DNA from 2 places in the Lacrimispora sanguinis genome. Region 1 is predicted to be linked to the other one. Evidence: a T-box and tRNA genes for the amino acid it is inferred to sense, from the RefSeq annotation. Region 1 holds a T-box; the other holds one or more tRNA genes.

The links. A T-box is a leader RNA that pairs with one kind of tRNA and senses whether it is charged. The one in region 1 lies ahead of proS (proline--tRNA ligase), so its partner is inferred to be a tRNA-Pro.
Region 2: it has a tRNA-Pro gene. The T-box ahead of proS (proline--tRNA ligase) is inferred to sense a tRNA for this amino acid. The anticodon was not compared.

Annotation. Positions count from the first base shown of each region.
Region 1 covers NZ_CP173277.1:2,677,441-2,693,182, reverse strand. Annotated here, with positions in the region: gene ACHZES_RS12460 (RluA family pseudouridine synthase) at 1-90, shown strand, start outside; gene ACHZES_RS12455 (AI-2E family transporter) at 172-1,275, shown strand; T-box leader at 1,368-1,576, shown strand; gene proS (proline--tRNA ligase) at 1,630-3,063, shown strand; gene ACHZES_RS12445 (CCA tRNA nucleotidyltransferase) at 3,101-4,318, shown strand; gene ACHZES_RS12440 (spore coat protein CotS) at 4,412-5,392, shown strand; gene ACHZES_RS12435 (phospho-sugar mutase) at 5,508-7,244, shown strand; gene ACHZES_RS12430 (putative ABC transporter permease) at 7,316-8,203, opposite strand; gene ACHZES_RS12425 (ABC-F family ATP-binding cassette domain-containing protein) at 8,359-9,915, shown strand; gene ACHZES_RS12420 (sensor histidine kinase) at 10,128-11,975, shown strand; gene ACHZES_RS12415 (ABC transporter substrate-binding protein) at 12,075-13,460, shown strand; gene ACHZES_RS12410 (carbohydrate ABC transporter permease) at 13,501-14,400, shown strand; gene ACHZES_RS12405 (carbohydrate ABC transporter permease) at 14,420-15,277, shown strand; gene ACHZES_RS12400 (Gfo/Idh/MocA family protein) at 15,288-15,742, shown strand, end outside.
Region 2 covers NZ_CP173277.1:778,324-794,065, reverse strand. Annotated here, with positions in the region: gene rseP (RIP metalloprotease RseP) at 1-654, shown strand, start outside; gene ispG (flavodoxin-dependent (E)-4-hydroxy-3-methylbut-2-enyl-diphosphate synthase) at 789-1,844, shown strand; gene ACHZES_RS03805 (PolC-type DNA polymerase III) at 1,853-6,412, shown strand; tRNA gene ACHZES_RS03800 (tRNA-Pro) at 6,568-6,641, shown strand; tRNA gene ACHZES_RS03795 (tRNA-Glu) at 6,668-6,739, shown strand; gene ACHZES_RS03790 (flavodoxin domain-containing protein) at 6,888-7,433, shown strand; gene ACHZES_RS03785 (GGDEF domain-containing protein) at 7,450-8,331, shown strand; gene ACHZES_RS03780 (flotillin family protein) at 8,374-9,921, opposite strand; gene ACHZES_RS03775 (hypothetical protein) at 10,441-10,548, opposite strand; gene ACHZES_RS03770 (hypothetical protein) at 10,597-10,791, opposite strand; gene ACHZES_RS03765 (flavin reductase family protein) at 11,361-12,011, shown strand; gene ACHZES_RS03760 (DUF805 domain-containing protein) at 12,418-12,558, opposite strand; gene ACHZES_RS03755 (hypothetical protein) at 12,774-13,142, shown strand; gene ACHZES_RS03750 (TspO/MBR family protein) at 13,710-14,174, opposite strand; gene ACHZES_RS03745 (GNAT family N-acetyltransferase) at 14,378-14,917, shown strand; gene ACHZES_RS03740 (hypothetical protein) at 15,247-15,459, shown strand; gene ACHZES_RS03735 (hypothetical protein) at 15,740-15,742, shown strand, end outside.

The DNA of each region.
Region 1 (15,742 bases):
TCGTTTTTCCATCCAGTAACAAAGAAAAGGCTGAGCTTTATGGTGAGTCCCAAGGGAGAAGTCTTTGAGATGTTTGGAATTTTTTACTAATCAGTTTCCGCATATTTTTTACACAGTCGGTTCATAATAATGATTGTACAAAAGAAGTACAAATCAGAAACAGGTGAGTCCATGGTGAAACCGAGCAGGAAACTGAAGAAAACATTATTAATATTGGGAGTTACAGGGGCAGTGTATTTAAGCTTTCGTTATCTGCTGCCCCTTGTGATTCCCTTTTTGATTGCATATGTATTTGCCCTATCTCTACGGCCTTCTGCCCTTTGGATTGAGAAAAAGACCCGCTTCATTGTAAAGGAAAAGGTAATTTCCATTCCCCTGGCAGTTATCGGCGGAGTAGAGATCATACTATTTATGATTGCCCTGGGAATCCTTCTTTATGTGGGGGGAAGAAAATTGCTTATGGAAGCCAGGCTTTTGCTTCAAAATCTTCCTGCAATCCTGGAAGGCATGGATCATTGGCTTATGGATAACTGTTCCTTTGCGGAGCGTTTCTTAAAGCTTCCTGACGGATATGCGGTAGAAATAGTAAGGGATATTATTGCGGGAGGGCAGACTGCTATTAGAAGCAGGATCATGCCCTTTCTCATGGTAAATTCCATGACCATTATGAAATGGATCGTTCAGGCAACCGTTATCATCATCATATTGCTTATTGCCACAGTCCTGTCCCTTCAGGAAATGGATGACATCCGGGAAAGGCGGGATAATTCCATGTTCCGCTTTGAATATGCCATGTTAGGTAGACGGCTTACAACAGTGGGAAGCGCCTGGTTAAAGACTCAGGCGGCTATCATGCTGTTTACCATGGTGGTTTGTTCGTCGGGATTGTTTTTACTGGGAAATCCCTATTTTATCTTATTCGGGATTGGGATCGGTCTTCTTGATGCGCTTCCGATTTTTGGGACCGGGACAGTGCTCTTTCCGTGGGCCCTATTTTCCATGATCAACAAAAACTGGAAGTATGGAATCGGTCTGATCATCATTTATGTGATCTGCTATTTTTTAAGAGAGATCATGGAAGCCAAGATCATGGGGGGACAGGTTGGCCTCACGCCTCTAGAAACCCTTGCTTCCATGTACGTAGGACTTCAACTCTTCGGACTTTTGGGATTTATTCTCGGCCCTATCGGCCTATTGATTGTGGAAGATATTGTAGAGGTGTATGAGGGCTGGTGCTGTCACGACGGAAAGGAAAGTCTGGACCCGGAGGAATGAATGAAATACTTTGGCAGACAAACCTAGACCCACTTGACAAACATTTGCAAATAACGTAAAATCAACCATACAATCTTTTATTTTAATGAAGTAATAAGACGTTGAAGAGGACCAGTAGGTGATGATGTATCCCAGAGAGAAGGCCGTTTGCTGGAAGGCCTTTATACCTCTCATAACCCAACCTACCTCGGAGTCCCGCAGCAAACTGCGGCGCAGTTCCTGCGTTAACGGATAAAAAAGTGAGTCATGGCATTGTTCATGGCTAAATTGGGTGGCACCGCCGAGCTGTTCGGTCCCTTTTCAGGGAACGGATGGCTCTTTTTATTTTTATGAGGATAGGAAAGGAGAATTGTTATGGCAAAGGAAAAGAAATTAGTAGAAGCGATTACATCCATGGAGGTGGATTTTGCGCAGTGGTATACGGACGTTGTAAAGAAAGCAGAGTTAATTGATTACTCCAGCGTAAAGGGCTGCATGGTCATCAAACCGGCAGGGTACGCCATCTGGGAAAATATTCAGAGCGAGCTTGACAGAAGGTTTAAGGAAGTGGGGGTGGAAAATGTTTACATGCCTATGTTTATTCCGGAAAGCCTTCTTGAAAAGGAAAAGGATCATGTAGAAGGATTCGCTCCTGAGGTGGCCTGGGTAACCCACGGAGGTTTGGAGCCGCTGCAGGAAAGGCTTTGTGTCAGACCTACCTCAGAAACCCTTTTCTGTGATTTTTATTCCAGAGAAATCCAGTCCTATCGGGACTTACCGAAGCTTTATAATCAGTGGTGTTCCGTGGTGCGCTGGGAAAAGACCACCAGACCGTTCTTACGCTCCAGAGAATTTCTATGGCAGGAAGGCCATACGGCTCATGCGACTGCCAGTGAAGCGCAGGAAAGAACGGAGCAGATGCTTAATATATACGCAAATTTCTGTGAAGAAATCCTTGCAATGCCTGTTATACGCGGTCAAAAGACTGATAAGGAAAAATTTGCCGGAGCAGAGGCAACCTATACCATCGAAGCCCTGATGCACGATGGAAAGGCGCTTCAGTCAGGAACCAGCCATAACTTTGGAGATGGGTTTGCAAAAGCTTTCGATATTCAGTATTCAGATAAGGAAAATAAACTTCAGTATGTTCATCAGACTTCATGGGGATTGAGCACCAGACTTATCGGTGGTATCATCATGGTCCATGGTGATGACAGTGGCCTTGTGCTTCCTCCCAGAATTGCTCCGATCCAGGTGATCATCGTTCCGGTTCAGCAGCAGAAGGAAGGCGTTCTTGATAAGGCTTATGAGTTAAAAGAGGTTCTTTCTAATTATAAAGTAAAAGTTGACGATTCCGATAAGAGCCCAGGCTGGAAGTTCAGCGAATGCGAAATGCGTGGTATTCCTGTTCGTGTGGAAATCGGTCCGAGAGATATTTCAGAAAACCAGGCGGTTTTGGTACGCCGTGATACCCATGAGAAGATTACCGTATCCTTAGATGAAATAGATAGTAAAGTAGGCGAGCTTTTAGAGACAATCCAAAATGATATGTTAGAACGAGCTAGAATCCACCGGGATGTCCATACCTACGAGGCAACGGATATGGATACTTTTGTTAAAACTGTGGAGGAAAAACCGGGCTTTGTAAAGGCTATGTGGTGTGGCTCCCAGGAATGTGAGGATAAGATCAAGGAAATTACAGGAGCAACATCCCGCTGTATGCCATTTAAGCAGGAAACGCTGGCCGATACCTGTGTATGCTGCGGAAAGCCTGCAGTCAAGATGGTTTACTGGGGCAGAGCGTATTAAAACCGGCAAGATAGGAAAACAGGAGGTAAAAAAGGTGATAAAGATTCAGGTTCCGGAGGCGGCGAGGAGGATCATCGAACAACTGAATACCAGCGGCTTTGAAGCCTATGTGGTGGGAGGCTGCGTAAGAGACAGCCTGTTAGGCCGGCAGCCGGAAGACTGGGATATCACAACCTCAGCAAAGCCCGAACAGGTAAAAGAAATATTTAATAGAACGGTTGATACGGGAATCCAGCACGGTACGGTTACGGTACTTATTGACCATGAGGGTTATGAAGTGACCACATACCGCATAGACGGAGAGTATGAGGATGGACGCCACCCCAAATCCGTGGAATTTACGGGAAACTTACTGGAGGATTTAAAACGCCGGGATTTTACCATCAATGCCATGGCCTACAACGACCGGGAGGGGCTGGTGGATGCATTTGACGGGGTAAAGGATTTGGAGGGCCGGGTCATCCGCTGCGTGGGAAACCCACTTGACCGGTTTACTGAGGATGCCTTAAGGATCCTTAGGGCCATCCGTTTTTCTGCCCAGCTGGGTTTTGACATGGAAGCAGAGACAAGGGCGGCAATTTCTGTTATAGCCCCCAACATGGCGAAAGTCAGCAAAGAGCGGATTCAGGTGGAGCTTACAAAGCTCCTCCTTTCCGATCACCCCGGAAGGCTTAAGGATGTATATGAAAATGGAATTGGCCCTTATATATCAAAGCATTTTGAAGCAGCGGGAAGGCAGCCTTTTGAATCGGAAAGATTTACCGAGCTGCCACCTGTAAAGCACATACGCTGGTCCGGCTTTTTAAGGCTTGAGAAACCTGAGGATGCAGTAAGGATCCTTAAGGAGCTGAAGCTGGATAATGACACCATCTATCAGACAAAGACTCTGGTCAGCCTGTGGAAAACAGAGATTCCTGCTCATAAACCTGCCATCCGGCAGGTCATGAGCACCCTATCCCCGGAGCTTTTTAAGGACCTTCTTTGGTTTCAGAAGGTATTCAGCCATCCATCCTATAAAAACAGATTAGAAATGGTGGAGCAGTATTCCGAGGAAATCTTAAGGGCTGGGGATTGTATCCGCCTAAAGGACATGGCCGTTACCGGCAGGGAATTGATCGATGCAGGTATGAAACCGGGGCCTGAGATGGGAACGGTGCTTAACCGTTTGTTCCAGCTTGTCCTGGAAAAGCCGGAATGCAATAACAGGGAATATTTGATGAAATCTGCAGAACAATTTATAAAGGAACAAGGCTAAGGCACGTATAACTTTCTACCGGATTTTGCATATTTTTTTCCACCTCTTCATACCCTAGAAGTAGCTGATTAGCTAAGAGTTGGAGGGGTGGTTGTGAACGAGAAATACACAGAGGTGCTTTCGCAGTATGAGCTTGAAATTCTGGATGTGAAACGCGGCCGGGGCGCCTGGCTGTGTGAGACGGACCAGGGGCTTAAACTGCTTCGGGAATATAAAGGAACCTTAAAGCGCCTGGAATTTGAAGATCAGGTATTTTCACAGATGAAAGAATCATGCCGCTTAAAAGTGGACCGTTACGTCAGGAATAAAGATGGTGAACTCCTCTCCAGTGCCGAGGATGGATCCCGGTGGATTGTAAAAGACTGGTATGCGGATCGGGAATGCAATTTGAAGGATAGCAAAGAGGTATTATGCGCCATCGAACAAATTGCTTCTTTACATAAAGTGCTGCGGCGGATTGATTTCAAAGAGGAATGGAATCTGGGGTCCATTTTGGTGCAGCAGCCGGCTGAGGAAATGGAACGCCATAACAGGGAGTTAATACGTGCCCGCACGTTCATCCGAAATAAGCGAAAAAAGTCTGAGTTTGAGCTGTGTGTCATGGGTAATTATGATATATTTTTCGAACAGGCCATGGAAGCCTGCAAAGGGATGGCAGGCTTTTATGAAAACCGGGGGAACAGTGAGGAATACTTGTGTCACGGGGACTTAAACCAGCACCACGTACTGATGTGTTTTCATGATGTGGCTATCGTGGAATTCAATCGTATGCACAAGGGTATGCAGATGGAGGACTTATATCATTTCATGCGGAAAGCCATGGAAAAGCATGACTGGAATTTAAAGCTTGGTATGGCCATGCTGGAAACTTATACAAAGGTTCTCCCTCTTTCGGATGCAGACAGGATATGCCTTTACTATTTATTTTTATATCCTGAAAAATACTGGAAGCAGATTAACTTTTATTATAATGCCAACAAAGCCTGGATTCCCGCACGGAATATTGAAAAGCTAAAGGATTTAGAGATTCAGCAGCCCCTGCGGAATCTTTTCCTGTCACGAATTCAAAGTTGAAAGAACATTCGCTAGATTCATTCAGGATACAAAATAATGGAAATGCACTTTTCTTTTACCATGTTATGATTTATAATAATCATAACAGTGAAGGAGGGAAAGGAGTATTTTGCTTATGAAAGATTACAGGAGTATATATGAGGAATGGCTTTTAAATCCATATTTTGATGAGGCGACAAAGGAAGAACTCCGGGGGATCGGTGATGATGAGAATGAGATTAAGGAGCGGTTCTATCAGGATCTGGAATTTGGCACCGCCGGCTTAAGAGGTATCATCGGCGCCGGAATTAACCGGATGAATATCTATGTAGTGAGAAAAGCGACCCAGGGTCTTGCTAATTATATTAAAAGCCAGGGCGGCACTGATAAGGGTGTAGCCATTGCATATGACTCCAGGCATATGTCTCCGGAGTTTGCAGAGGAGGCAGCGCTTACGCTGGCGGCCAATGGGATCAAAGCATATAAATTCGAATCATTACGTCCAACACCGGAGCTTTCTTTTGCTGTAAGAGAGTTAGGCTGTATTGCCGGTATTAATATTACAGCCAGCCACAACCCTCCGGAGTATAATGGATACAAGGTATACTGGGAGGATGGCGCCCAGTTTACTCCTCCTCATGACCAAGGGGTGACCGCAGAGGTCCTGAATATTACGGATATTTCAACGGTTAAGACGACTACTGTGGAAGCTGCAAAGGAATCAGGTAAATATGAAATCATCGGAGCCGCTTTGGATGATAAATATATCGCTCACGTAAAGGCTCAGGTAGTAAACCAGGATGCCATTGACAAGATGCAGAATGATATTAAAATTGTCTATTCTCCTCTTCATGGTACAGGCAATCTTCCTGCAAGAAGAGCATTAAAAGAAATCGGCTTTACCCATGTGTATGTGGTTCCTGAACAGGAGCTTCCAGATGGTGACTTCCCTACGGTCAGCTATCCCAATCCTGAAGCAGAGGAAGCCTTTTTACTGGGCCTTGCCCTTGCAAAGGAAAAGGATGCGGATCTGGTTCTGGCAACCGACCCGGATGCTGACCGTCTTGGGGTGTATGTAAAGGATGAGAAATCCGGCGGGTACATCCCTTTGACCGGCAACATGTCCGGTTCTCTTCTGTGCGAGTATGTACTTAGCCAGAAGAAGGAGAGAGGAGCAATCCCCGCTGATGGACAGGTAGTCAAATCCATTGTTACCACGAATCTGGTGGATGCAGTGGCTAAGGCTTATAACTGCGAGCTTATTGAGGTATTAACCGGCTTTAAATACATTGGACAGCAGATTCTAAAAGAAGAGGCTACCGGATACGGAACCTATATGTTCGGCCTGGAAGAAAGTTATGGCTGTCTGATCGGAACCTATGCCCGTGATAAGGATGCCATTTCTGCTACGGTTGCCTTGTGTGAGGCTGCAGCCTATTATAAGACAAAGGGCATGACCCTTTGGGATGCCATGATTGCCATGTATGAAAAATATGGCTATTATAAAGATGCGGTGAAGGCCATCGGCTTAAAAGGCATTGAGGGTCAGGAAAAGATCCGGGCGATTATGGAGACCATGCGCAGGGAAACACCAACAGAAGTTGGCGGATATCAAGTCCTCTCTGCAAGGGATTATAAGCTTGATACCGTTAAGGATATGAATACCGGAGAAACCAGTCCTACCGGACTTCCACAGTCTGATGTGCTTTATTACGATCTGACGGATGACGCATGGCTGTGTGTAAGACCTTCGGGAACGGAGCCCAAAATTAAGTTTTACTATGGCATAAAGGGTGAATCTATGGCGGATGCAGATGAACGGTCTGCAAAGCTGGGAGAGGCTGTTATGGCTATGGTAGATAAGATGATGTAGGAATTATGATAGAATAAAAACGGAGCCTGGCTTTTAGCCAGGCTCCGTTTTTGTATGATTTGTTTTTTATGTTACGACTTTTTGTATTTTTTGGAATATTCTTTTAACTCCCTTAATGCCTCACCGAACATCCGGGATGAAGCGGTAGGGTTCCGGCGGAGAATTCCCTTTCGATAAGAGGTCAAACGTCCGGTCAATTTCTCTTTGGTTTCCGTTAGCGACTGAAGGCGTTCCACCAAAGCGGATTCTTTTAATGCGCTGGCAGTTTCGGCTTTCAGAGAAGAAATCTTTACCTTGGTACCGTCTTTTAAACTGGTTGCCATCTGAATTGTCTCAGTTTTTATGTCGGATACCTTTTGGGCTGTTTCAGCCTTTAACAGGGATATCTGCACCTGTACCTCATCCAGTTCGGACTTTAATTTAGTCATGGTCTCCAGGATGCGGCCAAGGTCTAAGGCTTCCTTAGTGGAGTGTATGGCATCCGTGACAAAAATGATGCCGACTATAATCACAAGGATGATGCACACTGTCACGTTTAGGCGAAGGACCAGCCATTCTAAGGGGCGGTGAATAACTTCCGTCAGCAATAGGGTAAGAAATCCCCAGGCGATGGAGTTGGTAAGACAGACATAACCGTTTAAATTAAATGGATTGTTGCTGTAATCCCAGTATTTCATCTTAAACAGACGCTCCATGGCATAACCGGTCACGTATTCCAAAGCGGAAGCACCCAGCATACCAAAGAGAAACACCAGAAATAAGTTGCCCTGGACAGGCAGGGACAGCCACAGCATGATAATGGCCCCGCTTCCGTAGAGCGGAAGAAGGGGAAGTCTTAAAAAGCCGCGGTTTACAAAATGAAGGCTTCTTACGGAAACATAAGTGGATTCGATGATCCAGCCGATAAAGCAATAGATGAAGAAAAACAGCAGCCACTGATACCAAGTATATAAGTACATAAACATAACCCTTCCATGGAAAATTCTTATTGGGTTTATCATAAACGTTTTTGTCTTTTTTTGCAACCTTTGCTTGCCTTAATTGCTTCTGTCATGTAGAATTATGAATGTTTCATATTTAGAATAGTGAGTAGTCGGCGAAAAGGAGTTTTTCAATGAGCATATTAAACGTAGAACATCTGACCCATGGATTCGGGGACCGTGCCATCTTTCAGGATGTATCATTCCGCCTTTTAAAGGGAGAGCATATCGGCCTGATCGGAGCCAACGGAGAAGGAAAATCCACATTTATGAATATAATAACCGGAACATTACAACCGGATGAAGGTAAGGTGGAGTGGGCGAAACGGGTCCGCGTTGGTTATCTGGACCAGCATACGGTGTTAGATAAGGGGATGACCATCCGGGACGTGTTAAAAGGCGCTTTTGCGTTCCTGTTTCAAATGGAAGAACAGATGAATGAGATCTGTGACAAAATGGGAGAGGTGGATGAGGAAACCATGGCCTCCATGATGGAGGAGCTTGGAACCATTCAGGATCTTCTCATGGCCCATGACTTTTACATTATTGATTCAAAGGTGGAGGAAGTAGCCAGAGCCTTAGGATTAAGTGACATGGGCCTGGATAAGGACGTGACGGAATTAAGCGGAGGCCAGAGGACTAAGGTTCTTTTAGGAAAGCTTTTATTGGAGAAACCGGATATCCTTCTCCTTGATGAGCCGACGAATTATCTGGATGTACAGCATATTGAATGGCTGAAGCGGTATCTTCTGGAGTATGAAAATGCATTTATCCTGATATCCCATGATATCCCCTTCTTAAACAGTGTAATCAACATCATTTACCATATGGAGAACCAAAGCCTGGACCGTTATGTGGGTGATTATGAAAAGTTTCAGGAAGTGTATGCGGTGAAACGGTCACAATTAGAGGCGGCTTATAAGCGGCAGCAGCAGGAGATTGCGGAACTGGAGGACTTTGTAGCCAGGAATAAGGCCCGGGTGTCCACCAGGAACATGGCCATGTCCAGACAAAAAAAGCTGGATAAGATGGATGTCATTGAGCTTTCAAGAGATAAGCCAAAGCCGGAGTTTCATTTTATGGAAGCCCGAACAGCCGGGAAATATATCTTTGAGACCAAGGATATGGTTATTGGTTATGAGGAGCCTTTGTCAAGGCCTTTGAATCTTTCTATGGAGCGCGGGGAAAAGGTGGTGTTAGTAGGTGCAAACGGCATCGGAAAGACTACCCTGTTAAAGAGCATCCTGGGGCTTATACCGTCCTTAGAGGGAGATATTGAGCTTGGAGATTACCTTTCCATCGGATACTTTGAACAGGAGATGGCCCCTGGAAATACTACCACATGCATCGAAGAGATATGGAAAGAGTTTCCTTCCTATACCCAGTACCAGGTCCGGTCGGCTCTTGCCAAATGCGGTCTGACTACCAATCACATTGAGAGTCAGGTGCGGGTACTTAGCGGAGGAGAGCAGGCAAAGGTCAGATTATGTAAACTCCTTAACCGGGAAACCAATGTCCTTTTACTGGATGAGCCTACTAACCATCTGGATGTGGAGGCAAAGGAAGAACTTAAGAGAGCTTTAAAGGAGTATAAGGGAAGTATTCTCCTAATCTGCCATGAACCGGAGTTCTACGAAGGAATTGCTACCAGAGTGCTGGACTGCAGAGAATGGGCTCTTAAATTATCTTAATAATATACTGATAAAGAAAAAAGTTGGGGCAGGTCGGAACAAGATGATGATTGGCTTGTAAGAGAAAAATAACTGTGGAAGAGGATGCTGTATTGCGTCCTCTTTTTGTTTTATATGGTATCTTTATAAACTTAAAATACTGGTGGGATCAGTCTTGAAATGATATACTGAAAGCAATATAAGCCAAAGAAAAAGCTAAAGGAAATAATGCCATGAAAAAGAAATGGTTCATCAAAAACCTTATCACTTTTGCACTTCCTATTTTTGCCGTTCTTCTGATGTGCGGAGCTATCACCTTATATTTTGTTTATCACGTTTTCCTGCGGGAGCTGAATAAGAACAATGAGAATCTTTTAAGTCAGATTCAGACCAACGTGGAGACAATTTTAAATGAAGTGAATTCCTTAAGCCTGAATTTTGAGTTTTATACAAAGGAACAGGATTACGGGGAGTATTCCGACAGTAATACGGTTACGCCGGAAAAGCGGGCGGTTGATTTTGAAATGCTGAATTTTATGAATACAATAGCAAATTCAAGGCAGTATATCCATTCCATCTATCTTCAGATAGATAATCCGGAAGACAGCTTTATGGTCAGCAACAATGGGAGACAGATGCCGGAACAGTTTCTGGATTCAAAATGGTTGAAAGATGCCGGGGCATTGAGGAAAATGGATGAAACTACCTGGACCAGGTACAGGGGAATCAAACGTTATTCCTTTGAATCGCCGACAGATGTGATCACGGTATACCGTAAGCTGTATACAGGATTAAAGCAGGTAGGTACGGTGGCATTGAATATTTATGGTTCCTATTTTGACGAGCGGCTGAGCGCCCTTAATCTGCTGGAGGGGCAGGAAATAGAGATTTATTCCAAAGATGGTGAAGCAGTATACAATTTTACCTATCATGAGGACAATGGGGAAGGGAAAAGCTTCCAATATAGGTATATTACCGTGAAGTCGGAGGGAAATGGTTATACCTATATATCACGGGTCCCTACGGGAAAGCTATACGAGGTTCTATATCAAATCAGCCTAAGGATTGCTGTGATTTTCCTTATCAGTATTGCGGCAGCCCTTGGGGCATCTTATGTCGCTTCAAAGCGCAGCTATGATCGTATCTATACAATTTATCAGATCATCGAAGCAGCAGATTCTCCTTATCCCCTTCCGGAGCTTACCTCGAAAGCAAAGGATGAGTATGGATACATTATACAAAATATGATTAAAATGTTCATTGAAAGCCGCTATGTAAAAGCCCAGCTTGCAGAGAAAAAGAGCCGGTATGAAGCGATGGAGCTGTTGGCTCTGCAATCCCAGATTAACCCCCATTTCCTGTTTAATACCATTGAAACAATTAATTGGAGCATCATCGGGCATCTTGGCTTTGAAAACCATGCAAGCAGAATGCTTGAACATCTATCGGATGTTTTGAAGTTCTCCCTTAGTAATCCCAATGAAAAGGTGATGCTGAAAGAGGAACTTTCCTATACAAAGAGTTATCTGGCTATCATGCAGGAGCGCTACCGTGACCGGTTTGATGTAATCTGGGAAGTGGATGACAGTTTGTTGGACTTTTATATCATAAAAATGATTATCCAGCCCTTGGTGGAAAATTCCATCTACCATGGCATAAAAGAAAAGGACGGAATGTGTAAGCTGAAGATCAGGCTTTACTGCTTAGGTGAAAAGATCTGCCTTGAAGTCATTGATACTGGTATGGGAATGTCAAATGAACGGCTGCTTGAAGTGAGGCAAATGATGAATTACGATAACAGGAAAAACCTGGGGATTCACATCGGAGTCAAAAATGTATATAAACGCCTGAAACTGGTCTATGAGGAGACTTGTTCCATGACAATAAGAAGTAAGGAAGGGCTTGGAACCAGCGTGAAAATTGTTTTACCGGCGGACATGGATTTGGAGATTAAAAACTTCAGTAACGATATTATTTCAGATGACGGAATTGACTATTACAGTGATATGGAATTGTCCGACAGTTCTGAATTTGCACAAAAGTCAAAAAGAGCACCCATGGGCGGAAAAGAGGTCAAATAGAAGACATATTTAGAATAAAATGAAATCTCACCGAAAAATGCATACAATGCTACAATGAATCCATGAAAAAAGTATGTTATTACAAAGAAAGGAGATTTTATGAGAAAGGCAAAATTATTTACATGTTCTTTGGCTGCTTTTGCAATGGTGTTAAGTCTGGCCGGATGTATGCAGAACAATGGTGCAGGAACTGAAAAACTTGCAGAGACTGTGAGTGCCGGAGATGCTTCAAAGTCCGGCGAGACCGACAAGGGAAATACCGCCCGGAAAGAGGGCAATACTTCTCTTCGTTTTATGTGGTGGGGAGGGGAAACACGCCATAAGGCGACAGTTGATGCACTGGAGCTTTACAAAAGAATCGCACCAGATGTAGAGGTTAAAACAGAGTATTCTGGCTGGGAAGGGTATTTTGACAAGCTGACCACTCAGCTGGCGGCTAACACAGGGCCCGATGTAGTTCAGATGTCCTATACCAATGTGGCCGAATACGTAGCCAGAAACCAATTGGTTCCGCTGGATGAGTATATCGAAAAGGGCGTTCTTGATGTGAGCAATTTATCAGAATCAACACTTGATATGTACCGCATGGACGGGAAACTATATGCAGTTCCGGCAGGTGTAAGCACGTCCCTTTTGTTTTACAATAAGGACTATTTTGACAAGGCTGGAGTGCCCTATCCTACAGAGGACTGGACATGGGATGATTACATGGAAGCGGCCAGAAAACTGACCATGGACACGGACGGAGACGGCAAGACGGATGTCTGGGGAACTGCTTATATGGTAAATCCCGCGGGACCGGACATTACTTTTAAGAAATATATCTATGAACGTGGCGGCAGGATGTGGAACAATGACTTAAAGTCAGTGGCTTTTAATTCAGAAGAAGGGCTTTCAGCAGTTGAATTCATAAAGAAGCCGTTGGATGAAGGAATTATGCCTCCTTTAGAGATAACAGCTTCCAATCCTCAGAATGTGGATGACTTCCAGACCGGAAAGACTGCAATGATTATCAATGTTTCTCCAATGACTCAGACCTATATGGGTATGGGCATTAATTTTGGAATTGAGTGTACCCCTAAGGGAGCGGAGAAGGAGGCCCGATGGGTCAATCCAAGCATGGTCTACTGCATTACAAAGGATTGCAAATCGCCTGAGAATGCGGCTGGATTGATTGATTTTATGGTAAACAGTGAAGTCGCCGGAGATATTCTCCTGCTTGAGCGGGGCGTCCCGGGAAACAGCGCGATCAGAAGCCGTATATCCGGTTCGCTCAGCGAAATGGAAAAGAGGATGTTGGAATGCATTGAGAAATCCACATCAACGGACGTTGAAAACGAACCTTTCCCGTCAGGGTATATGGAGATTCATTCTATGCTGGTACGTGAATTTGAGAATATGATGTTCGGCAAATACACCCCTCAGGAATTCCTGGATGTAGTTGAGAAGGAAAGCAATAAGATACTTGAGAAATTCAGCGAATAGGAGCGAGTGCCTGCTGATTAGAAAGAGAAAGGAGAAGGCTGTGTTCGGTGAAAAAAAGCCTTTTGACAGTGGAAAGTATAAAAACAAAGAAGCGTTCCTTTTCCTCCTTCCATGGATTCTGGGTGTCGTATTGTTTACGGTGGGGCCGATGGTTCAGTCCCTGTGGCTGTCCTTTACAGATTACTCCATCTACAGTGAAGCGAAATTCATTGGCCTTCAGAATTTTATAGAAATGTTTAGCGAAGACAGGATGTTTAAGCACAGCCTGCTCATCACATTAAGGTACGTGTTTCTGTTTGTCCCGATCAAACTGATTGCAGCCTTGCTGATTGCGGTATTGCTCAATCAGAATGTGAAGGGAATGTCTGTTTACCGCACCATTTACTATATCCCGTCCATTGTGGGCGCAGGGATTGCTATGGCTGTGACATGGAAGATTGTTTTGTCCAGAGACGGGTTTGTAAATGAATTCCTTGGAATCTTTGGTCTGGGGCCCTTTGACTTTCTGACCAATCCCAAAATGTCCTTATCAACCCTGGCGCTTATGGGGGCATGGCAGTTTGGTTCGGCTATGGTTGTTTTTCTGGCGGCATTAAAGCAGGTTCCCAGGGAATTATATGAAGCCGGTGATATTGACGGAGCCGGAAAGGTCAATCAGTTTTTTAAGATTACGCTTCCCATGATATCGTCCACGATTCTGTTTAATCTGATTATGGGTATCATCAATGCATTCCAGGTATTTACCCAGGTTTCTGTCATAACAAACGGAGGTCCGGCAGATTCTACATACGTGTACATGCTTCACCTTTACAGGACTGCTTTCGAGTCCCACCGAATGGGATACTCATCAGCTCTGGCCTGGGTGCTGACGTTCATTATACTTGCGTTTGCATTGGTGATATTTAAATCGTCTCAAAAGTGGGTGTATTATGAAAACTGAAAAAATGTGGGTGTCTTGCATGAACAGGAGATTTAAGAATAATCAGAAATTCAAGAATGCCATAACCCATGCGATCTTAATCATGGGAAGCTTTATTATGCTATTTCCTATGATATGGCTGGTCAGCGGTGTTTTCAAGCCGGGTTCCGAAATATTCAGCGGTGAATTTCAATTAATCAGCGAAAATTTCACCTTGAAAAACTTTGCTGATGGGTGGTATATCAATCCGAACCATTCATTCGGTTACTTTTTAAAAAATACCTTTGTAATGGTAGGAGTCGTTATCGGGGGAACTGTCATCTCCAGTTCCCTGGCAGGCTTTGCATTTGCGCGGCTTAACTTTATTGGCAAATGGCCGCTGTTCATATTTATGCTGGCAACCATGATGCTTCCGTCCCAGGTGACATTAATACCAAAGTACATCATGTTCAGCAAAATAGGCTGGATTGACAGCTATCTGCCTTTTTCAATCCCGGCATTTTGTGCGGTAAATGGATTCCACGTATTCCTGATGGTGCAATTTATCCGTGGGATTCCCAAGGAGCTTGATGAGGCAGCGTATATGGATGGCTGCAGTACCTTTAGCATTTATGGAAGAATTATCATGCCGCTGTGCAAGCCGGTGCTGTTCTCCGTTGCCATATTTACATTCATCTGGACCTGGGATGATTATTTAAACCAGCTAATTTACATAAGCTCAGTTGATAAGTTTACGGTATCTCTGTTTCTCAGAAGCTTGATTGACAGCACCTCCAGCATATCGTGGGGGCCGCTTCTGGCCAATACGCTGGTCAGCCTGATACCGGGCATTGTTTTGTTCTTCATTGCGCAGCCTTATTTTGTGGAAGGCATTGCTACTTCAGGATTAAAGGGATAGGGGGATAAAAATGTTGAATCATAAGAAAGTCAGAGTAGGAGTGATAGGATGCGGGAACAGGGGCTCCGCCTACTCGGATTACATATTAAACCATCCGGAGGAGGCAGAGATTGCCTATGTCTGTGACATACTGCCTGAAAGGCTTGAAAAAGTCGGTAATAAATATGGTGTTCCGGAGGAGAGAAGGTTTTCTGATGCAAAGGAAATGATAAGCCAGCTACAGGATGTTGATTTGGCGATTGTGTCAACTTTGGATGGGGACCATTTTAACCATGCAACCATGGTTCTTAAAAAAGGCATTAACTGCCTTTTGGAAAAACCTATGTCGCCTGACCCCTGGGAATGTCTGGAGCTTGTGCGTCTCGCCAGGGCCAATGGCTGTCATCTGTTGGTGTGCCACGTTCTACGGTACACTCCTGTTTTCAGCACCATTAAGCAGCTTCTGGAGGAGGATGCAGTTGGGCG
Region 2 (15,742 bases), 1.9 Mb from region 1:
CGACCGGGTGATAAGCTGCTCCGGATCAATGGGGAAAGTGTATCCATGTATCGGGATTACATTCTTTATAAGCTTTTAAAGCCTGAGGAAAAGATGAATCTTGTGGAATATTCCAGAATCGATCCAACAACCGGAACGGAAAGTATCCATTCTGTTTCCGTCAATCCAGAGTATTCAAAGGAAAGCGGGAAATACCTGATAGGTATTATCATTGCTCCTGAGAATAAAAAGGCCGCCTCTCTTGGCGAACTGGTAAAATACGGATACATGGAAATGGAATACGATGTAAAGCTGACAGTAAAAAGCCTTGGCATGCTCTTTACCGGTAAGGCGAGTGTTAATGATTTAAGCGGTCCGGTGGGCATTGTGGTCATGATTGATGATTCTGTTAAGGCTGGGCTTACGGTCAGCGTTGTAGCAGCACTTATGAATGTGATCAGCATGTGTATCTTGCTGAGCGCAAACCTGGGAGTTATGAATCTTCTTCCCATCCCCGCTCTTGATGGAGGGAGGCTTTTGTTTCTTATTATTGAAGCCATCAGAGGCAAGCGTATGGATCCGGAGAAAGAGGGCCTGGTTAATTTAATCAGCATGGCTGCTCTTATGGCCCTCATGATTTTTGTGGTGTTTAACGATATCAGCAGGTTTACGTAAGCGAACCATAATTACTCGGCAATGAGACAAAGGAATGTGTATGCATGTTCCTTTGGCGTCTGCCGCAATAACCGGATGGAACTCGCGCAGCGGGTTGCTTCCGGTTTTGAGGTATATGCAGAATGGAGGAACGTATGAGCAGAGAGAAAACAAGAGTAATCCGTATCGGAGACCGGGTAATCGGCGGAGGAAATCCGGTACTGATCCAGTCCATGTGCAATACGAAAACGCAGGATGTGGAGGCGACAGTAGGTCAGATTAAAGCTTTGACAGAGGCTGGCTGCGATATCATCCGGGTAGCAGTGCCGGACATGGAGGCAGCGGCCGCATTAAAGCAGATAAAGAAACAGATTTCTATTCCGCTGGTTGCGGATATTCACTTTGATTACCGGCTGGCCATCGCTGCCATAGAATCCGGAGCGGATAAGATCCGGATTAATCCAGGGAATATTGGATCGGCCGACAGGGTCCGGGCAGTTGTGGAAAAGGCCAGGGAATATAATATTCCCATCAGGGTCGGGGTGAACAGCGGTTCCCTTGAAAAGAATCTGATTGAAAAATACGGCGGGGTGACTGCAGAAGGTATTGTGGAAAGCGCTCTTCAAAAAGTCCGGATGATTGAAGAACTGGGATATGAAAATCTTGTCATCAGCATTAAATCTTCCAATGTGCTCATGTGCATCAAAGCCCATGAACTGATTGCCAGGCAATCGGATTATCCCCTTCATGTGGGAATAACCGAAGCAGGCACTTATGTCTCAGGGACAATCAAATCCTCAGTAGGCCTTGGAATCATTCTTCATGAAGGAATCGGGGATACCATCCGTGTTTCCTTAACTGGAGATCCGGTGGAGGAAGTAAAGACCGCAAAATTGATATTAAAGACACTTGGTTTAAGAAAAGGCGGAGTAGAGGTGGTATCCTGCCCGACCTGCGGAAGGACCAGGATCGATTTAATCTCTTTGGCAAACCAGGTGGAAAAAATGGTTTCGGAATTTGACCATCTGGATATTAAAGTAGCTGTTATGGGCTGCGTGGTAAATGGACCGGGAGAAGCCAGGGAAGCAGATCTTGGAATTGCCGGAGGAATCGGAGAAGGCCTCTTAATGAAAAAAGGAGAAATTATCCGAAAGGTTCCGGAAGATGAACTGCTTCAGGCCCTAAAGGAAGAGCTTATGAAGATGCAATAGGTGATAGAATGTCTAAAAATTTTTTGGAGGTTTTTCCAAGTTTACATATTACAGAGGAATTACGGGAGCTTTTAAATCTGGTAGAAGTGGAGAAGGTCACTTTAGGCAGGGATAGAAGCTCTATTCGTATTTATCTTATGAGCCCAAGACTCATACATAAACAAAATATTTACGGGCTGGAAAAGGGGATCAAGGACCAGCTGTTTCCATCTAAGCGGATTACCATAAAGATTATTGAACGGTTCCGTTTATCGGGTCAGTACACCCCTCAGAAGCTGTTAAAGGCCTATAAGGAAAGCCTTTTAATGGAACTAAAAAATTACAGTATTATTGAATACAACATGTTCCGTAAAGCACAATTCCAGTTTCCTGAACCGGATCTTCTTAAGATGACGGTGGAAGATACCATTGTTACCCATGAGAAGGCCGGAGACTTAAAACGTGTCCTGGAAAAGATTTTCCATGAACGGTGCAGCATGCCGGTAGAGGTCCAGTATGAATATGTGGCCCCTAAGGAAAATGAACTGGCTAAGCAAAAAGAGCTTCAGATGCAGCGGGAGGTGGAGGAAATTGTAAGCCGTACTTCCTTTGCTGTAAATAGGGAAGAAGGCCAGAATGAGTATATTGCCGGGGCAAGTGAGGGAACTGCCGGTCCTTCCATGGCGGATGGCATTTCTTTGGATACCTTGACTGCAGAATATACAGCCCTCGCTCCGTCTGATCAGGCTTCCCAGACCCCTGCACCTGCGCTGCGTATGGGAGGGAAAAAGGAAACCACTAAGACAGGCGATTCAGATACCGGGAAAAAGGAGTGGAAGGATTATAAAAAGGGCGGCGGCTCCTACGGACGCCGTTCGGACAATCCGGATGTTTTATACGGACGTGACTTTGACGGGGAAATCATAGAGATCGATAAAATTGATGGCGAGATCGGAGAAGTGGCCGTAAGAGGCAAGATTTTAACTGTGGACAGCAGAGAGCTTAGAAGCCAGAAGACCATTATGATCTTTGATGTGACGGATTTTACCGATACAATCACAGTGAAAATGTTTGCCAGGGAAGAGCAGATTGATGATCTAAAAGCAGCAGTGGTACAGGGAAGCTTTATACGCATCAAAGGCGTCACTACCATTGATAAATTTGACGGAGAGCTGACTCTTGGATCAGTGGTTGGAATCAAGAAGTCCGAGGACTTTACCGGGAAACGGGTGGATAACAGCCTTGAAAAACGAGTGGAGCTTCACTGCCACACGAAAATGAGCGATATGGATGGGGTATCAGAAGTCAAAGATATCGTGAAACGGGCAAAACGATGGGGTATGCCTGCGATTGCCATAACTGACCACGGATGTGTCCAGTCCTTCCCGGATGCAAATCATGCCCTGGATAAGGGCGATTCCTTTAAACTGATCTATGGCGTGGAAGGGTATCTGGTAGATGATTTAAAGCAGCTTGTGGAAAAATCCAGAAACCAGGGATTGTCGGATTCCTATGTAGTATTTGATATCGAGACAACAGGCTTTAGCTCGTCCAGAAACCGGATCATTGAAATCGGAGCGGTAAGGGTAGTTAACGGGAATATTACGGATAAATTCAGCACCTTTGTAAATCCCGATGTGCCCATTCCTTTTGAGATCGAACAGCTTACAGGTATCAATGACAATATGGTTCTTCCTTACCCTAAAATCGATGAAATACTGCCTCAGTTTCTGGAGTTTTGCGGAGATTCGGTCCTGGTAGCCCATAATGCATCTTTTGATGTGGGCTTTATCGCTTATAATGCAGCCAGGCTTAACATAGCCTTCGATCCTACCGTCATTGACACGGTGGCGCTTGCTAGGCTCCTCCTTCCCAAGCTTAACCGTTATAAGCTGGATACGGTTGCTAAGGCACTTAATATATCCTTGGAGAATCATCATAGAGCAGTCGACGATGCAGGCTGTACGGCTGAGATATTTGTGGCATTTGTGAGAATGATCCGGGAGCGGGGCGTGGAAACTCTTGATGAGCTCAATGGGCTAAGCACCATGTCGGCGGATATGATTAAAAAGCTTCCTACCTATCATGTGATCATACTGGCGGCTAACGATGTGGGGAGGGTAAATCTCTATCGTTTGATCTCATATTCCCACATTAATTACTATGCAAGAAGGCCAAGGATTCCCAAAAGCGTGCTGAATAAGTATCGGGAAGGGCTGATTATAGGCTCCGCCTGTGAGGCAGGGGAACTGTATCAGGCCATCCTGCGGGGCGTTTCTGATGCGGAGGTCGCAAAGCTGGTTAACTTTTACGACTATTTGGAAATACAGCCTTTGGGAAACAATGCATTCATGCTTCGGGATGAAAAAAGTTCAATAAAGTCGGAACAGGATTTAATTGACATTAATAAAAGAATCGTAAGCCTTGGAGAGCAGTTTGGAAAACCGGTTTGTGCCACTTGTGATGTTCATTTCTTGGATCCGGAGGATGAGGTTTACCGAAGGATCATTATGACCGGCCAGGGCTTTAAAGATGCCGACGATCAGGCACCTTTGTATTTGCGTACCACAGAAGAAATGTTAAAGGAATTTGAATACCTGGGGCCCAATAAGGCAGAAGAGGTAGTAATAAAAAATACAAGAAAAATTGCCGATATGTGCGAAAAGATTTCTCCGGTACGCCCGGATAAGTGCGCCCCTGTCATTGAAAATTCCGATGAGGATTTAAGAAAGATCTGTTATGACAGGGCTTATGCCATCTATGGAGAAACCCTTCCCACAATTGTTACAGAACGTCTGGAGAGAGAACTTCATTCCATCATATCCAATGGGTTTGCGGTTATGTATATCATCGCTCAGAAACTGGTTTGGAAATCCAATGAGGATGGGTATCTGGTAGGCTCCCGAGGCTCTGTCGGTTCATCCTTTGTCGCTTATTTATCAGGAATAACGGAGGTAAACTCCTTAAGCCCACATTATTATTGTACATCCTGTCATTATTATGATTTTGATTCAGAAGAAGTAAAACAGTTTTCCGGTATGGCTGGATGTGATATGCCGGATAGGGTTTGTCCGGTGTGCGGACGTCCTTTGGAAAAAGATGGATTTGATATTCCCTTTGAAACCTTCCTGGGCTTTAAGGGAGACAAGGAGCCGGATATTGACTTAAACTTCTCCGGTGAATATCAAAGTAAGGCTCATGACTATACAGAGGTTATTTTCGGCAAAGGTCAGACCTTCCGGGCAGGAACCATTGGTACCCTGGCAGATAAGACTGCCTTTGGGTATGTAAAAAATTATTATGAAGAGCGTGGGGTAAGAAAGCGCAATTGTGAGATTAGCCGGATCGTACAAGGCTGTGTTGGAGTAAGAAGAACTACCGGACAGCATCCGGGTGGAATTATCGTACTTCCTCATGGAGAGGAAATCTATTCCTTTACTCCGGTTCAGCGGCCTGCCAATGATATGACTACCATGACGGTAACCACTCATTTTGATTACCATTCCATTGACCACAACTTACTGAAGCTTGATATTCTGGGGCACGATGATCCTACCATGATCCGTATGCTTCAGGATTTAATTGGATTTGATCCGGTTAAGGATATTCCTCTGGACAGCAAGGAGGTCATGTCGCTGTTTCAGAACACCTCAGCCTTAAAGATCACGCCGGAGGATATTGGAGGCTGTAAGCTTGGAGCTCTTGGGGTACCTGAGTTTGGTACGGACTTTGCCATGCAGATGTTAATTGACACGCAGCCCAAGTATTTCTCTGACCTGGTACGAATCGCCGGTCTTGCCCATGGTACGGATGTTTGGCTTGGAAATGCCCAGGCCCTGATTCAGGAGGGGAAGGCCACCATTCAGACGGCAATCTGTACCCGTGATGATATCATGGTCTATTTAATATCAATGGGAATCGAAGAGGGGCTGTCCTTTTCCATTATGGAGAGCGTTCGAAAGGGAAAGGGGTTAAAGCCTGAGTGGGAGGAGGAGATGACCGCCCACGGAGTTCCGGACTGGTATATCTGGTCCTGTAAAAAGATCAAGTACATGTTCCCTAAGGCCCACGCTGCCGCCTATGTTATGATGGCCTGGCGTATTGCCTACTGCAAGGTGTTTTATCCCCTGGCTTATTATGCCTCCTTCTTTAGCATCCGTGCCAATGGCTTCAGCTATGAGCTGATGTGCCAGGGGCGGGATAAGCTGGAGTATTATCTGGCCGACTATAGGAAGCGGATCGACACTCTTTCTAAAAAAGAGCAGGACACCCTAAGGGATATGAGAATCGTACAGGAGATGTATGCCAGAGGGTTTGACTTTATGCCCATCGATATTTACCGGGCAAAAGCAAGGCATTTCCAGATCATTGACGGCAAATTAATGCCGTCCTTAAGCAGTATTGACGGATTGGGAGAAAAAGCGGCTGATGCCGTCGTGGATTCAGTGAAGGATGGAGCCTTCCTGTCAAGGGAAGATTTCAGAAACAGGACAAAAGTCAGTAAGACCGTCTGCGATTTGATGGGAGATTTAGGACTTCTTTTTGAACTCCCGGAATCCAATCAGCTGTCCTTGTTTGACCTGGGTTAGAAGGGGGGATAAGATTCCCCCTGAAGCCTGGGGGCTTTTTCGGACAGGTTATTACAGAAATTTATTGAAATTTTTCCAGAATTTAAAAATAATAAAAAAATTTTGAAAATAAGGTTGACATTTGCTGGGATTTATATTATACTACCTAACGTAATCGAGGCGTGGCTCAGTTTGGTAGAGCGCTGCGTTCGGGACGCAGAGGTCGCAAGTTCGAATCTTGTCGCCTCGATTCTGTATCATTAATATGCTGTAAATGGCCTATTGGTCAAGCGGTCAAGACGCCGCCCTCTCACGGCGGAAACCCGAGTTCGATTCTCGGATAGGTCATAGTATAAACCTTCAGGAGCAGCCTGGGGGTTTTTGCGTTAAGTGGGACAGTTTTAAAATAGGAGTGCTGTAATTTTTTTTGATTGATGTATAAAACGATTGGGAATACATAGGTTTGTCATAGATAAAGAATCAGGAGGAGCCTGTTATGAAGATGATTGCTGTAGTATATCAATCGAAATATGGAGCGACTAGAAAATATGCGGAGTGGATCGCTGAGGAATTATCCTGTGATCTGTTTGAAGGAAAAGATATAAAGGCAGATAATCTGGAACCATATGATACCATTATCTTAGGTGGTGGCCTGTATGCCGGGGGTGTCAATGGGATTAAGATATTGACAAAGAACTTCTCTAAGTTCTCAGGCAAGAATCTGGTACTTTTCACCTGCGGGCTGGCCGATCCCTCCGATCCGGTCAATACGGATAACATTAAAAAGAGTCTGAAAAAGGTGTTAACCGAAGAAATGCAGGATAAGATCAAACTGTTCCATTTACGCGGTGCCATGGATTATTCAAAACTCAGCCCGGTACATCGGGCCATGATGAGTTTTGCATGTAAGATAATAGAAAAAAAGGATCAAAGCTCTTTGACTGACGAAGACAAAGGGATGTTAGCAAGTTACGGAAAAAACGTTGATTTTATAGATAAAGAAACGATATTGCCACTTATAAATTATATACGGGATTTATAAGAATTACGGGGTTAAAATGGATAATATTTCGCTCGATGAGATTAAGGACAAATTGGATTTTTTTTATAAAATGTATGATATCGTACGTCTGGTTGACCCGATCAACAAAAGCGTGCTGGACTACCGGCAGTCATCGTTAGTCGGAACACCGGATGTATGCTATCATTATTGGGAAAACAACAGAATTTGTGATAACTGTATTTCTATAAGATCCTATTACGAAAATAAAAGCTTTGTAAAAATGGAAAAAAGCCGTGATAATGTTCTTCTTGTTACAGCGATTCCCATTGATAACGCCGACAGCCCGGCAGTGCTGAAGCTGTTAAAAGACGCTACCGATACCATGTTAGTTGGGAACGGGGATTATAATGAAGGAGAAATCTTTTCCCGCTTTATCAAGGAGCTTAATGATGCGGCGGTGAGAGATCCGCTCACATCCCTTTATAACAGGCGTTTTGTGAATGAGCGCCTTCCTGTTGATATTATTAATGCTTTGCTAAAGCATAAGCCATTGTCTGTATGTTTTATTGATCTTGACAACTTTAAATCAATTAATGACCTTTATGGGCATGAGACGGGAGATTTAACGATCAAAGCGGCAGGCGAAGTCATTTCCCGGAATATTTCTCATGAAGATGTATGGGTAGCGAGATATGGAGGAGATGAGTTCCTTCTTTGCCTGAGCGATACCGATGAAGACCAGGCACGTGCAATTGTAGAATACATGCAAAAGGAAATTGAGAAAATGCCGGTGAATCAGGCTGCTGAAGGAGTTTCTCTTTCCATCTCTTTTGGGATAGAAACCATGAAGGATGTTCCTGTGACTGCGGAGGAGCTTATACGCAGGGCGGATGAAAAGATGTACAAAGCAAAAAAGGAAAAAAGTTCCGATATATAATAGAAAAAACCACCCTATCAGGGTGGTTTTCTATTTCTGTTTTTACTCTTTATCTGTGCTTTCAGCAATTTCCTTGACTATGTTTGCAACAGTTACTTCATTTGCCGGTTCATTAATAGTTGTACCTTCAGGAATTCCGGTAATATTTACATTTCTGGTTACTTTGGCATCATATGTATTTGCCTTCATGATCTCTGTGATATCCAAACCGGTTGTTTCTTTTACAGATTCAATGGTCTTAGCTAAGACAGCTGGTACATAGCTTCCCATGGAAGTTACGCCTGCATCACCATTTCCGCTATCAATAATTGTAACCTTATCAATGGTAGCTAATGGTTCTGCAATTGCCTTTGCCATCTCAGGTAAGGCATGCACGATCATTTCCATCATCGCGGCCTGCCCGTATTTCTTCATTGCGTCCGCTTTCTTTTCCATTGCTTCCGCCTCTGCAATACCTTTCGCCTGAATCGCAGCAGCTTCTGCTTCTCCTTTGGCTTTTATACCTTCGGCTTCCTGGAGCATAGCAAATTTTTCTGCTTCCGCCTGGGCTTTTCTTGCTTCGGCTTCTTTTTCCTGCTCATATTTCTTTGCTTCGGCTTCTCGCTGTCTTCTTGCTAAGTCAGCAGAAGCTTTTTGTTCTACGGCATAGCGTTCTGCATCGGCCTTTTTATTAATTTCTGCTTCCAAAGTCTGCTGCATAACGGCGACTTCTTTGTTCTTTAGTTCCGCTTCTCGTTCTGTTTTTGCAATCTGTGCGTTTACCGTAGCAGTCTGAACAGTTTTTTGCTGTTCCTGGTTCTGAATTTCATAAGCTGCGTCAGCTTCCGCACGCTTCGTATCAGATTCTTTCTTTAACTCAGCCTTCCGGATCTCAAGTTCATTATTCTTCTGGGCAATTTCTGTTTGAGCAAGGACTCTTGCATCATTAGAGGCTTTATCCGCTTCCGCCTGGGCAATAGCAATGTCTCTTTCAGCCTGGGCTTTTGCGATAGACGCGTCCTTCTTGATTCTTGCCGTATTGTCGGCTCCAAGGTCCTTAATAAGGCCATTTTCATCGGATATATTCTGGATATTACATGATACAATTTCAATACCAAGTTTTTTCATATCCTTTGAAGCTTTTTCCATAACCTGATCTGAGAAGGAATCTCTGTCAGTATTGATTTCCTTTAAAGTAAGTGTACCGATAATTTCACGCATATTACCCTGAAGGGAATCCTGTAAGTCTTGGGTAATTTGATCCTGGTTTTTATTTAAGAAGTTTTTTGCTGCTAATTTGATTCCGTCTTCTGTTGGTTCTATTCTTACTTTCGCGACAGCGTCAACATTCACGTTGATGAAATCATTTGTTGGCACAGATTGTTCTGTCTTGATATCCACCGTCATCTGGCCAAGATAAAGCTTATCTAATCGTTCAAGAAATGGGATTTTGATTCCGGCGCGTCCAATTAAAATTTTCGGCTCTTTCTTCAATCCTGAGATAATGAAAGCCCTGTCAGGCGGAGCCTTCACATATCCGCTTGCTAAGATACCAAGCAAGATGATTACTGCTACAGCAATTAGAACGAATGGTAAAATGATCTCTAACATAATTTCTCCTTTCAATCATAAAAAGTTTCAAATGCATCGTGTTAATAATTCTTTATATGTAGAAAAAAACCCGTAAAAACGAGGTTTCTGTAAAGCTCCCGGAGGGACTCGAAGACCCACACATTACGAATCTTAAAAGTGGGATTTTGTGTCATATGGTTTGTCAAATATAGGAATCAAAATTAAGGTGCTTCCTGGTGAGAGCAACATTTTCACCGCGTCGTTCCCCAGTGAAGAGTGCAATGTAAAAAATAAACTCTCTATTTTAGTGGTAAGCGCCATCCCTGGGTATACTCTGGTACGTGATAGGACTTCCCGGGAACCACTTTGTCTGCTCAATGGTGAAATAGTTCACCTCATACTCCTTCTTGGCCTTACGGCCCTGTTTCTGTTTCCCAGAATAGATAATGGGATTGATTATATGCAGGCTTCACCTACAGCGTAACTCAACATTGCACTGATAATGGCCAGATCCTTAGATATGGTCCCTTCTGATAAGCCTCCTTTCTTTCCATCCTGTCACACATCATCTTTTCTCAGGGATTCCGAAATACGGGGGAGAATCCGAAGCTCTAATTTACGTTTATAATCGTGATATGTAGTTTTTTTAAGGACAGGAGGAGCCATGTCTTTGAGATATGAAACGGAAAGGTCCTTAAGAGTCATGCGTTCACCTTATACGTTTTTGCAGGCCTTAACATCTCTCTCAAAGTCTACAACAAATTCATTGAGAGCCTTATCTATTTGACGCTTTGTCATGCCTGGATCCGGTGTGTATGTATCTGTTTCGATTATTTGAGAACCATCAGAGCATCGGCCGTTGCTAACCGTTACTTGAAAAGAGGTTCCGCGCTGCCTTATGCTTGCCATAGTATCATTCCTTTTCTATTTTTATGTTGAGTATAAAAATATACGCCTCTTGCCAGGAAATATTCTCCTAAATTATGTCCTGAGAGACTATAAGGAGAATTAGAATTAAACGAAATTCTCTTCCGCAATTTGGGCAGCGGCGTGAATTCCGGGCACCTAAAAATTTGTGGCAATAAGGACACCGATCTAAAATAGCTTCCGCTATAAGCGTAACGCCATGAACAATTAAAATCATAACCTTACCTTTAATTGACACATCAAGAAGAATATTCAATAAAATAGCAAGCAGTGTAGACATAACCAGTACTATATTGTCAATTCGTTTTTGTTTTTTAACTTGTTTCCTCATATGGCGTCTTCTGTAGGGATTAAAGATTCTTTATAGATTGTAACATATTCGTGGGGGAAATCAAAGTATTTATAAAACTACAAATTAAAACTAACCAACAATCAATTAATTATGAAAATTAGTATTTTACGTATTACTGTACTTTGAAAACTTAATATTGATAGTTAGTAAATTTGATGATATTCTAAATATAGAATATTTATTTTGGGGGAAGAAAACCATGAAAAAGGAATATAATACAATACCACAGTCAATGAAGGAAATGAATACCTACGGTTTTTCCTGGATGGATTTCGTGACTGCTATACCGTCACCGTTGTTTGTGGTCACTTCTTATAAATCAAACGGCAAGCCAAATGCGTGTTTGCAGTCATGGTCATGTTTCAATGGAGGAGAAAAGGGCTTTTATGCTATTTTATCCAATGTTAACAAAGCGGGACATTTATATCGGACGATTAAAGAAAAAGGGGAGGCTGTATTTAATTTCCCGTCTGCAGACATTTATCCGCTGTGCATGGAAACTATTAAGAATAATGGTTTTGATGATGATGAAATTTATCTTTCTGGTCTTACATCAGAGCCTGCTTCCACAGTAAATGCACCACGTATCAAAGAATGTTTTCTTTCTCTTGAAAGTCGATATTTATGGGAGCGTGAGATTGAAGAAGGAGACGATCATGTTCTAATGTGTTTTAAGGTGACAAATATTTGTATTGATGAAGCGAATTTAGATGAGGTAATACAAGGACGTTATGGCGAGAAAGGATTGCTTTATAACGTACATTACCCTGTCAATCCAGAAACCTTTACAGGAAGTTCTCATGATTATATAGCCATATTGCAAAAGTATAGAGATATGGGTGAGTATTGACAACATAGTTCCCATTTGTGTTGAATTATGAGTAAAAAGCAACTACTAGCTATCAGTATTGAGCTGGTAGTTTTTTTGTACCCAAAATGTAATAGGCTGATCAACAAAACTGATATTTCAAGAAGGAAGTAATATGCAAACTAAAGTTGAATATAAATCACGGGATATAAAGAAAAATGTCCCCAAGATTAGTATGAGGACATTTTTCTAACAAAGGTTTAAGCAGTCAACAAATACTTCATTAACAACCTATTGTTATTTCCGCATTGCCATCCTGATACCTTCGTGTGATGTGTTTTTTGATGAACACAATATTATTATGAGCATAATCTATATAAATATTATGGTAATAACAGTAAAAGAAAAAGAGAAAAAAGAAAGTATCGCATAGGTTGCTAAATTACTATTAAACCCGTGTTGTACCAAAACGGTTGCCTTCATATACACTTCCGGAACAAAACCATACAAGAAGAGGAATAAGTCCAAAAGGAGCCAATACTAAAAATAACCAGTATCCTGATTTGTCAAGATCATGAAGACGTCTTATACAAATAGCAATGACAGGAATTAAAGATGTAAGACTATAAAGGACACACGGGATAACGAATCATAATTATAAACCCCGCTATCTGTTTGAGGTTCGTTTCATGCTGCCCCCTATGTGATAAATAATTTAATAAAATTCGTGAACTATTATTGATTTACTTAATATTATATATTAAAAGTAATATAGCTAAAAAATGAATAAGGAGTTATTATTATATGGAATTATATGCATTCGCCTCTGAATTTCCGGAATTATTTGCAATGTTAAATGAAACCGTTAGATCCACTATTGCGGCGAACAATATGACCGGGGAAGAGTCTCTCAGGGATTGGGACAATATGATTGATAATTTTGTTAGTAATTTCGAGTACGAGGATTATTATGGACAGGAGATGGGAGAGAGTTTATCTCAGCAGATACCTTTTGATGGTTTCGGAGATAGGGACAGAGATAGGGACAGAGATAGGGACAGAGATAGGGACAGAGACCGCCGCAGACGCCGCCGTCGCTTTCATGATTTTAATTTAAGAGATATTATCAGACTTTTGTTTTTAAGACAATTGTTCGACCGAAACCGTTTCTAAGATTTAGTTGTAAAACCCCGTATTTTCGCCTGGTAGTATAAACTTTCGTGTCACCGCATGTGGAGTGTATAATAATGATGACGAATTGTAGCCGGAAGGAGAAATAAGGGAAATTGAATTACAATATATTGTGGTTATGGAACAAAAACAGGGGAAATTTTAAGGCCGAAAAATGCAAATTTTGGTCCATTTTTTTAACTGCCTTCACAGATAACGAAGGGCGGTAGGAGAGATATTACCTCCAAAACAGTGGATTGTAGTATATGTTTTGGTATGAACTATTAAAAAGGGGGTTATAGCATACGATTGTGGTGGCGATCCCCAATATTGGGAACATATAGAGGAATGTAATAACGATCCTGCTGGTTATTTAAAATGACCTGTGTAAAAAAATCACAATATGTGTTTTAACAATCCCACATTTCTCATTCATAATATGATATCAGTTAAAAATATATCAACGTGCGCTTGGCTTCGGCTGGGCGCTTTTTGTGGGTGAAATAATGTGCTTTTATCTAAATTCACTTTTGAGAAGGAGTCAATAAGTACACCAGCAAGGTAAAGGTTTTAATTCATCATTAAAATTGTATAATTCAAAAAAGCTGCAAATATGCACCATATAAGATATGGTATTTGTAAGGATGCTGCAAAAGTATTTATTTCATAAAACCGTTGGATCATTATAATTATCAGAATGATTAATAATATCAGCCATATAAAAGCAAGCAAATATTGAGAAAATCCGAAAAAAATAATGCTCCAACAAAAGTTAAAGAAAAGTTGTAGTGCATAGATTTTTAGAGCTTTAGCTGAATTAACATTTCCTGACACATAAATTATGTATGAAGATATTCCCATGAGGATATAAAGTATTGTCCAAACAATGGGAAAAATATAGGTTGGAGGGCTAAGGGAGGGTTTATTTAGTGAGGAATATATTGACATGTTACCACTTATAAGGGCTGATAAAGATCCAACAGCCAAAGGTATAAGAATTGATATTGCAAGAGCACTTTTGTTAATAGGTTTCATATAATGAACTCCATGTGTATTATTAATAGTTTATGAGATCAAATCAAAGAATATGCGGGCATATAATCAAACATTAAAACAATCATTTGATTATGATAATTATAATTTAATGAATTATTGTGCACTGAAAACTTATATTGATAATAAATAAGTTAGATGATAGTATATTCAAAAGGATAATTTATATAATTGGAGGAGATACCATGAATAAGGTTTCAGTTAAGTTACTGTCTTTAGTTGATGCAGACAGTCTTTTTGAATTTGAAGTAGAAAACCATTCCTATTTTGATACTATTGGTTTGTCTCGAAGTGACGCTTATTATAATCGTGCTTCGTTTCAAGAGATAATAGAAAATTTAGTAGCTGAACAAGAAAAAGATATTCACTATATGTATCTGGTAATGAATGCGCAGGGTGAGGTTGTTGGTAGAGTTAACCTTACTGATGTTATAAAAGAACCCTTAAATAAAGCCGAGTTAGGATACAGAATTGGTGAAAAACATCTAGGAAAAGGATTTGCAACCGCAGCTGTAAAGATAATTATTAAGCAAGCTAGCTTGGTGCATAAGCTACATAGAATTGAAGCTGGAACCTCTCCTCAAAATATAGGCTCTCAAATTGTTCTAATTAAAAATGGTTTTCAATTTGTAGGAAAGTATAGTCAGTATATTTTGAAAGATGATGGTTGGGTTGATAGTCTGCTTTTTGAAAAAGTCTTAGACTTAACCGATGAAATTAAATGAGAATTAATAACCGAACAGTCTGGTAGGTAAACCAAAGTTTAATTTAATAAGGGGTGAAAATATATGATTTCCACCCCTGGAGTACACAATACAATCATGATCGGTAAGTGCAACAGAACATTTTATCAGGAACTAGGACGAAGAAGTATTAATAAGGTATTCTTTCTCTGAAAGAAGTGAAAAGAGTTTCCCCTACGTTTGATAATCTGTTCATAACAATAATATATGCGTTTACATAAAAAACATGAACAAGCTATACATAACCTTCTGTCTGACTGGAAGAACCAGGGAAATACGTTATAAATGGATTACATTATCTTTCGCTGGGTATGCTAAGTGAAAATATTTATAGAGGCATATTCAGTGGTCCTAAGAAAGGAAGATGGATGATAATAAAAATGATAAAAACAGCTACCACATTGGTTAGAGTATCTACACTTTATGTTGTTGCTATGGCAGTATTCATGACACTAGGATTTACCATATCAAGACCAGTATTTGACTCTAAAAGTGATGTATGCGGTAGCGATGATTGGTTATAAGTGCGAAGTCTTAAGGTAGTATTCCAAGTAATCCGCCGGATCTGGTTGATAATTAATCAAATTCGGCAGATTTACATAGGAGATTAAATTTTGGGGGGAGAAAAGCCCAAGTAACGAAAAGGTAGGTTACTCAGGCTTATACACGAGATGGGTCATAATTATAATCCCCATAAATAAAAGGAATATTCGGAATTAATTGTTTCTTTCAAGCGGTGCAGATGATGTTTTGTTAAATCTCTGGTACACTAGAGTAGGATATTACAAACAAGGTACCAGTATTATG